DNA from 2 places in the Flavobacterium sp. 90 genome. Region 2 is predicted to be linked to the other one. Evidence: riboswitches for the same ligand, from Rfam matches in the RefSeq annotation. Region 2 holds a riboswitch; the other holds the start of a gene.
What was found. A riboswitch is a leader RNA that binds a small molecule or an ion and turns the genes downstream of it on or off. The one in region 2 is predicted to bind S-adenosylmethionine.
Positions count from the first base shown of each region.

Region 1: another riboswitch for S-adenosylmethionine. It lies ahead of C8C83_RS06365 (alpha/beta fold hydrolase); the one in region 2 lies ahead of C8C83_RS20510 (TlpA disulfide reductase family protein).

Region 1 is NZ_SMGE01000001.1:1,597,361-1,601,678, reverse strand. It holds gene C8C83_RS06375 (aspartate kinase) at 1-220, shown strand, start outside; gene C8C83_RS06370 (hypothetical protein) at 835-1,026, shown strand; SAM riboswitch class I at 1,292-1,400, shown strand; gene C8C83_RS06365 (alpha/beta fold hydrolase) at 1,479-2,462, shown strand; gene thrA (bifunctional aspartate kinase/homoserine dehydrogenase I) at 2,464-4,318, shown strand, end outside.
Region 2 is NZ_SMGE01000001.1:5,086,375-5,090,692, reverse strand. It holds gene C8C83_RS20515 (aminotransferase class V-fold PLP-dependent enzyme) at 1-1,312, opposite strand, end outside; gene C8C83_RS20510 (TlpA disulfide reductase family protein) at 1,669-2,661, opposite strand; SAM riboswitch class I at 2,939-3,039, opposite strand; gene C8C83_RS20505 (nitronate monooxygenase) at 3,796-4,318, opposite strand, start outside.

The DNA of each region.
Region 1 (4,318 bases), 3.5 Mb from region 2:
CACATTAGAAGTAAAATTGGTTTCAGAACCGGTTTCGTCGGCAATTGGTCAACTAAAAGGATCTGATACTATTTTCGAAATTTATACCCAATCTTACGCAGATGTTCCAATCGTAATTCAGAGTGCATCGGCATGCAAACAAGCTATTTCAAGAGGAGTAATTACTGACATTTTGAAAGTGGCTGAAAAAATTAAAAATAAAGAAGCAGTTTGGTTGTAAGTGGCTTTTAATAGTAGTTAGTTGTTCTTTGATATTTTGAAACAGGAAAATTTGTAACGTATTTTTTGTAGGTTTTAACTCTCATTTTAACAAAAGCCAATTTTGTAAGATGTTTTTTAACGTTAAAATGATGTTTTTTAACGTTTTTTAAGATTAATTTGTTGATCCTCACTTGCGTAATTGAAAAAATATTCGCACATTTGTAATACCTCAAAAACACCAAGAAGATAAATTTAGTTATTCTAAATAATAGTTATGTTAATCGGATAAAACCGTTGATGAATTTTATATCTTATTGATTTTGAAGAGGAAAAATAAGTAAAAATAATTCAGCAGTTTCGAGAAGCTTTTAAAGACAAACAAATGCAAGATTTTTTTAAAATAGCAAGTAAATCAAAGATGAATAAATCCCTACAGATGAACAAGATGTTTAACGTCGCACGTATTTGTGTATGCGTCTGTTGATACTAAAAGTATATATAAGTTGTAAAAAACTTAAACCCTTTTGGTATTAAAAACCCAAAAGGGTTTTTTTATTCCATTTGGTTACCATAACAAAGAATTAAACAAACAATAAAGATTATAAAACGCAAACTAACATAAACTTAAATATCATGAGCACAATTAACTACTTAAGAAAAAAACTTTTCAGAAGCAAAATCGAAAGAAATAATCCACCGCCAGTAAACGAATTGATTCATCCAAGTTTCGGAATAACTGAAACAGATAAAAAAGCGGAGAAAAAAGAACCAAATTCTTTATTGTTTTTGATGTATTCAAAAGAAAATGAAACACTTTTTATCTAAATCAGAAAGTGTCATAAAATAAGGGAAACCTGCTAAATTTTACTGGGCAAATTGTTCGGTAATTTTTTGCGTATAATAGTTTTTAAATAGTAAACAAAAGAGATTGATGTATTTAATTGATGCCAATTCTTTTGACTTTATGACTTTTAAACTTTCGACTTATTTTAAATTATGTTTAAGAAATTGCAGAATCAGTTTCGATAAAATTTGTTAGTTTAAGAAATAAGTAGTTAATTTGCACCTTTAAGTTCAAAAACGTATTGAAATGTTATAAAGAAAGGACGAGGGATTAGACCCGATGAATCCTTAGCAACCCTTCGTTAAATCGAAGAAGGTGCTGCATTCTACCACGCCCAAACGTGGAAAGATAACAACAAGAATTTTTCTAGTTTCACTCTAGTACTTTCTTTCTAATATTTCCACATACAAATCAATAATAAAAAGATTTGAAATTGGAAAATATACCAAGTCCCATTATAATTCAAGATTTCATCACCGAAAGTGGTGCAGCATATCTTTCATTACCGTTAAGTTTTACGCTTTCTGGTTTGCCTTTACATAGTGCGCCTATAGTTTTGGTTAATCATGCTTTGACAGGAAACGCTGAGGTAACTGGAGAAAATGGCTGGTGGAATGATTTAATTGGCGAAGAAAAAACGATTGATACCCAAAAATATACTATCCTGGCATTTGATGTTCCGGGAAATGGAAACGATTCGTTTATAATTGAAAATTATCTGGATTTTACCACCAGAGATATTGCCAGAATATTTATAAAAGGTTTAGAAGCTTTAAATATTAATCAGGTACACACCATTATTGGAGGTTCTGTTGGCGGAGGAATCGCTTGGGAAATTCTTGCATTAGAACCTAATATTACTCAAAACCTAATTCCCATTGCTACAGACTGGAAATCGACGGACTGGATGATTGCTAATTGCTATTTGCAAGAGCAGATTCTTAATAATTCGTCACGTCCTATTGAAGATGCCAGAATTCATGCAATGTTGTGTTACAGATCTCCTGAATCATTCAAAGAAAAATTTCAGCGTACAATCAATGCCAATCTTTCTGTTTTTAATATCGAAAGCTGGTTGGCACATCACGGTGAAAAACTACAAAAGAGATATCAATTGGCATCATATAAACTGATGAACCAATTACTTAAAACCATAGATATTACCAGAAATAGTGACGATTTTGAAACTTTAATGTCTAGAACAAATGCAGCGATTCATATTATCGGAATCAATTCGGATTTGTTTTTTACACCAAAAGAAAATCGGGAAACTTTTCAGGACTTAAAAAAGTTCAAAGACAATGTTTTTTATAGCGAAATAGATTCAGTTCACGGACATGACGCTTTTTTAATCGAGTACAAACAATTAGATCATTTACTTGCCGATATTTTTAAGGCAGAAACAATAGAAAAATAAAATGAAAATATTAAAATTTGGAGGCAAATCGTTATCAAACGGAGAAGGACTTAGCAAGGTAGTTTCAATCATTTCAGATAAAGTAAATCAAGGCGAAAAAATTGCCGTAGTAGTTTCTGCCCGCGGAAATGCAACAGATGAACTTGAAGATATTTTAAGAATAGCGGCTAAAAATGGTAATTACAAACCTTTATTAGAAAGCTTTAAAGCATATCAAGCTTCAGATTTTCCACAAGTTGATTTATCTGAAGAGTTTAATATTTTGGATAAACTTTTTGAAGGAGTTAGCCTGATAGGAGATTACAGCAATAAAATTAAAGATCAGATTTTGTCTAAAGGCGAATTGCTTTCTGCTAAATTATTGACTTCAATTTTAGTTGAAAAAGGGATTCCTGCGAATTTTGTTGATACAAGAGAATTGCTAAAAACCGATTCGAAATTTGGTGATGCACAGCCTTTAGAACAACTTTCGAAAAAAAATGTAATCAATTATTTCAAATTACATAACGGAGAAACAGTTAATATCGTTACAGGTTTCATTGGTTCAAACAACAACAACGACACCACAACATTAGGAAGAAACGGAAGTAATTACACCGCTTCGTTAATTGCTAATTATTTGGATGCTGAAGAGCTTCAGAACTTTACACACGTAGACGGAATTTATACCGCAAATCCTGATTTGGTAGCCGATGCTAAAAAAATTGAATATTTATCATTTAATGAAGCAAATGAATTGGCCAATTTTGGAGCAACAATTCTACATGCTAAAACGATAATTCCATTATTAGAAAAAAATATTCCGCTTCGTATTTTAAATACTTTTAATCATGAAAACCGTGGAACTTTAATTACTTCAGATTCTGCTAAAGAAGGGATTAAAACACTTTCTGTTTTAGAAAATGTTTCTTTGGTAAATCTTGAAGGTCGTGGATTACTTGGGAAATCAGGTGTTGATGCTCGTATTTTTAAAGTTATGGGCGATCATAACATCAGTGTAAGTATTATTTCTCAAGGTTCTTCAGAAAGAGGAATCGGACTGGTTGTGGCAAAAGATAAAGCAACTCTTGCAATGGTCGAGTTAGAAAAAGAGTTTGAAAACGACTTTTATTCTAAAGATGTAAACCAAATTACAGTAACAGATAATGTTTCGGTAATTTCGATTATTGGACAGGATTTAAGTACTTTCCATAAACCTTACACGGCTTTAATTAAAAACAAAATAGTTCCAATATTATTCAACAATACCGTTACGGGTAAAAACGTGAGTTTGGTTGTTAAAAAAGAAGAACTGAATAAAGCTTTAAACGTAATTCACGGAGAAATCTTCGGAGTTTCTAAGAAAATCAACATTGCTATTTTCGGTCACGGATTAGTTGGAGGAACTTTGATTAATCAAATTTTAGAATCGGCTGCGGCGATTGAGAAACGTAAAGATGTAAAACTGAATGTTTTTGCAATTGCAAATTCTAAAAAGTTACTTTTAAATAGAAATGGCGTAACTTCAAACTGGAAAAATGATATTGCAAGTAAAGGAGAAGCTTATACAATCAAAGATATTATCGCTTATGCAAATGAATATCATTTAGAGAACTTAATTGCGATTGATAATACAGCAAGTGCAAGTTTTGTTGAGAATTATATACCGCTTATTGAAAGCAGTTTTGATTTAATTTCATCCAATAAAGTAGCGAATACATTGAGTTATGGTTTTTATAAAGAACTAAGAAAATCATTGGCAGATAATCAGAAGAATTATTTGTACGAGACTAATGTTGGTGCAGGATTACCATTAATTGATACCATAAAATTATTGCATCTTTCTGGTGAAAACATCACAAAAATAAAAGGAGTTT
Region 2 (4,318 bases):
CATTTGTCATAATTGGATGCAATGATAAGCGAACCCAACCTGGTTTATTAGTTTGGTTTTTCTCTAAAAGTTCGTTGGTAATTATTGCCGATTTTTTCTCATTTATATTGAAAAGATAATGAGCATAAGTACTCGCGCAAGACCAACCGCCACGAACCTGAATTCCGAAACGATCGTTTAAAAGTCTTACGATAAGATTATAATGAATGTCTTCGATTACGAAAGAAACGCAGCCTATTCGATCCGTTTTAAGGTCGCCCAGAATAGACAAACCTTTTATTTTTTGAAGTTTGGAAAAACAAAGATCAAGCAATTCCTTTTCTCTGTTTTTAATATTTGAAACTCCCATTTGATCTTTTAATTCTAAAGCTAAGGCAGTTCGTATTACTTGTAGAAAGCCTGGCGTTCCACCATCTTCTCTAACTTCGATGACCTCGCTATAACAATATTTCCCTAACGGATTCGTCCATTTTACATTTCCTCCTCCTGGATTATCCGGAAAATCAGATTTGTATAATTTCTCATTAAAAACCAAAACTCCACACGTTCCCGGTCCGCCTAAGAATTTATGAGGTGAAAAGAAAATAGCGTCTAATTGTTCTTGCGGATCTTTTGGATGCATATCGATTTTGACATAAGGCGCCGAAGCAGCGAAATCCACAAAACAGAGCCCGCCATTTTCATGCATGATTTTGGCTAATTCATGATAAGGCGTAATAATTCCTGTAACATTTGAAGAAGCCGTAAACGAACCTATTTTTATACTTCTGTCGGCATATTTTTTAATTTCTTCCGAAAGAACATTTGGATCAACTAAATTGTTTTCATCAGGACGTAAAATCACAACTTCGGCATTCGTTTCATACCACGAAACCTGATTAGAATGGTGCTCCATGTGCGTGATAAAAACCACAGGTTTGTCATTATCATCATGCTTTCTCAAACCAATTATTCGTTGCAATTTTGATAAAGCAGCCGTCATTCCGCTTCCGGTTGTCACCAGAACATCAGATTCGTTGGCATTAACCGACTTTTTTATAATATCTCTTGCGTATTGATAAGCATACGTGGAAGTTTTTCCGGTTTGACTTGAAAGTGAATGCGTATTGGCAATCATTGGACCAATTTTATTGAGCATAATATCCTCAATCGGGGCGTATAATCTTCCGCTGGCAACCCAATCTGCATAAAGCAAATTTTGTTTTCCATAAACCGATTTAAAAATATGATCAACACCTACTGTATTTTCTCTAAATTTTGAAAAATAACATTCTGATTCAACTGGTTTTGTTTCTGTCTCAATAGCATTCATTTCCTTATCATTTAAATTAACTAAATTTATTATTTTGGATTATATAAGTTCCGTTTATCATTCTGATTTCTATGATAAAATCAAATGTTTTTTTGGAGCTAATCCCGCACCCGAGCCTGAAAGTTCGAACTGGCGAAGCAATCCATTTCAATCTTTTGTTGCGAACCCCGCCACAAAAGGATTTCCACTTCTATCGGGCCTAAGACAATTATTTTCATAAGAATATTTTCGTTTCATTTGTCATTCCGAGGAACGAGGAATCTCCACAAGTAGCTCCGTAAAGATTGTCGATCATGATTGTCGAGTTTCTAACGGAGATTCCTCGTTCCTCGGAATGACAAAAAAGAAAATAGGCTCTAAATCCCTTTCTCTAAAAGCGTTTTAAGCGTAGTTTGCAATTCTTCTCCATGTAGATTTCTTGCTACGATAATTCCTTTTGAATCCACTAAATAATTCCCGGGAATTGCTCTTACGCCATATAATTTTGCAACGGCGCTATTCCAGAAAAGTAAATCAGAAACGTGTGTCCAAGTCAAATTATCGTCCTGAATACCTTTGATCCAGTTTTCTTTCTTTTTGTCTAAAGAGATTCCGATAATATTAAATCCTTTATCGTGAAATTCTTTGTAAGCCGCTACGATATTTGGATTTTCTTTTCGGCAAGGTCCGCACCATGAAGCCCAAAAATCAACTAAAGTGTAACCTCCTTTTAGAGTTTCATAAAAACGAACTGGTTTTCCTTCGGGATTAACGCTGGTAAAATCAGGGGCTTTTTTTCCAACCGCCAATCCGCTTAAAACGGTAACCAGTTCTTTTAATTCTTTCACGTAAGTGGTACTTTGAAGGCTTTTGTCAAGCAAAGCAATGTTTTGAGTAATTTGCTCCGGCGACAATCTGTACGACCAGTTTCGGTACAAAACATAAGCCGAAACAATAGATTTTGGGTTTTCTGTAATGAATTTACTAATTTCTACATCTTTCGATTTTTTATAGGTTTCAAATAAATTCTGAGCCTCAGAACCTTCTACTACAGATCCACTATAGTATTTCTTTGGACTTAATTTTACTGTTATAGGGCCTTTTTCAAGGAAAATATACAGCGGAGAATCTTCTGTATTCACGCTTAATCCGTATAATTCAGGAGTTTTTACTTTTGTTTTAAAACTAAAACTTCCATCTTTTACTTTTACCGAATCAATTGTGGTAAACATTTTATTGTGGAATTTTTGCAGATAAACATATTGCGCAACTGTATCTATAACAGTTCCTTTTAATTGCAAGCTTGTGTCTTGCGCCTGAGTTTGTGTAACCCCAAGAAATAAAGCGAAACCTAATAATATTTTCTTCATTTTATTTTGATTTTTAAGTGATAATATGATTTTTATTTTAATTGAAATTAGACAAGGGAATTCCTTTAACCCAATGTAAAATGGATTTTAGCAAATGCTATTTAAAGGGAAAATTGGATAAGAATTTAATGCTTTCGCATTCGGAAAACAGCCATACTATTTGCATCAAAAATTGAATTCAAAAATTCATAAGCCGCGTATAAAGTTGTGTCTGTTTTCATTTTAAAAAATAAAAGGTTTTAACATTCATGATCTTATTCAGATTTTGAGCAAATCTTTCTTATCTGTCCCGAAAAGTGGGAAGGATTTAGCACCTTATTCGGTAACAGGTTGCTAAGACATCATTGGGCCTATTCCCTCAGTCTTTCTGGATAAGTATCATACAGAAGTTTTCTGTGGTACAAATATATATACTAATTCTATAAAATTAGTATAGTTTATAAATATTTTTTTTTAAAATTATTAATAAAGCGTGTTTTTCATATCATAAAAGACTGTAAAATAAAACTTTACATTTAAATAAATCTTTTAAAGTTTTGTTATTTTATAACAGAAATTCATACACTTGATTGATAAAAAACATGAAATATGATTTTTATGTTGTAGAAAAAGCACAAAAAAACTCATTCCTTTTTTGAAATGAGTTTGTATAGAACAGATAGTAATCATGCAGTTTGTCATTCCGAGGAACGAGGAATCTTCGCAAGAAGCTCCGTCTAGAATGTCGCTAATCTTTGTCGAGTTACTTGCGGAGATTCCTCGTTCCTCGGAATGACAATACTTTGCGTTTATTAATCTTTGACGAGTTTCTAGTGTGATCTCTCCTTCGTCGAGATGACAATACTTTGCGGTTATTAATCTTTGACGAGTTTCTACTGTGATCTCTCCTTCTTCGAGATGACAAGATTAAGCCTATAAAATCCGTTTTAATCTGTGTTTTCGCAAAGCGAATCTGCGTCATCCGCGTTCAATATTGTCACCAATCTTTGTCGAGATGACAAGATTAAGCCTATAAAATCCGTTTTAATCTGTGTTTTCGCAAAGCGAATCTGCGTCATCCGCGTTCAATATTGTCACCAATCTTTGTCGAGTTTCTAGTGTGATCTCTCCTTCGTCGAGATGACAAAAAGAGCGTTATAATTTCAAATCCTCAAAATAAGCTGTAGTTTCTTCGATTAGAGAATGCATTAAATCTTTGGCTTTTGTGTGTTTTAAAATTGGCGAAATTTGTCCACCCCAGAATAATATCATATCCCATTTTTGTTGATCGAGCGCTGCTTTTCGCAATGGAGATATAAAAGTAGTTTGTAACGGAAAAGGCAGAACATCTGATTCTTTCCCTATTATATCTTTTGCGATTCGGCTTGTGATTCCGCGTCCAAGCCTTCCGGTGTAAGCACGCGAAAGTGTTGTGTATTTTGCTGCGTCCGAAAATAACATTTCTCTGTGAATTGGTAATGCATTCGATTCATCGGTTGCTAAAAATGCAGTTCCAATTTGGACTGCGCTTGCGCCTAATGTCAAAGCTGCTGCGATTCCTTTTCCGTTTGCGATTCCTCCGGCGGCAATGATTGGTATTTTTATTTTCTCTCGCATTAATTGCAGTAAAACAAAAGTTCCGGTTAAAGATGATTCGGCTGAAGCCAAAAAAGAAGGT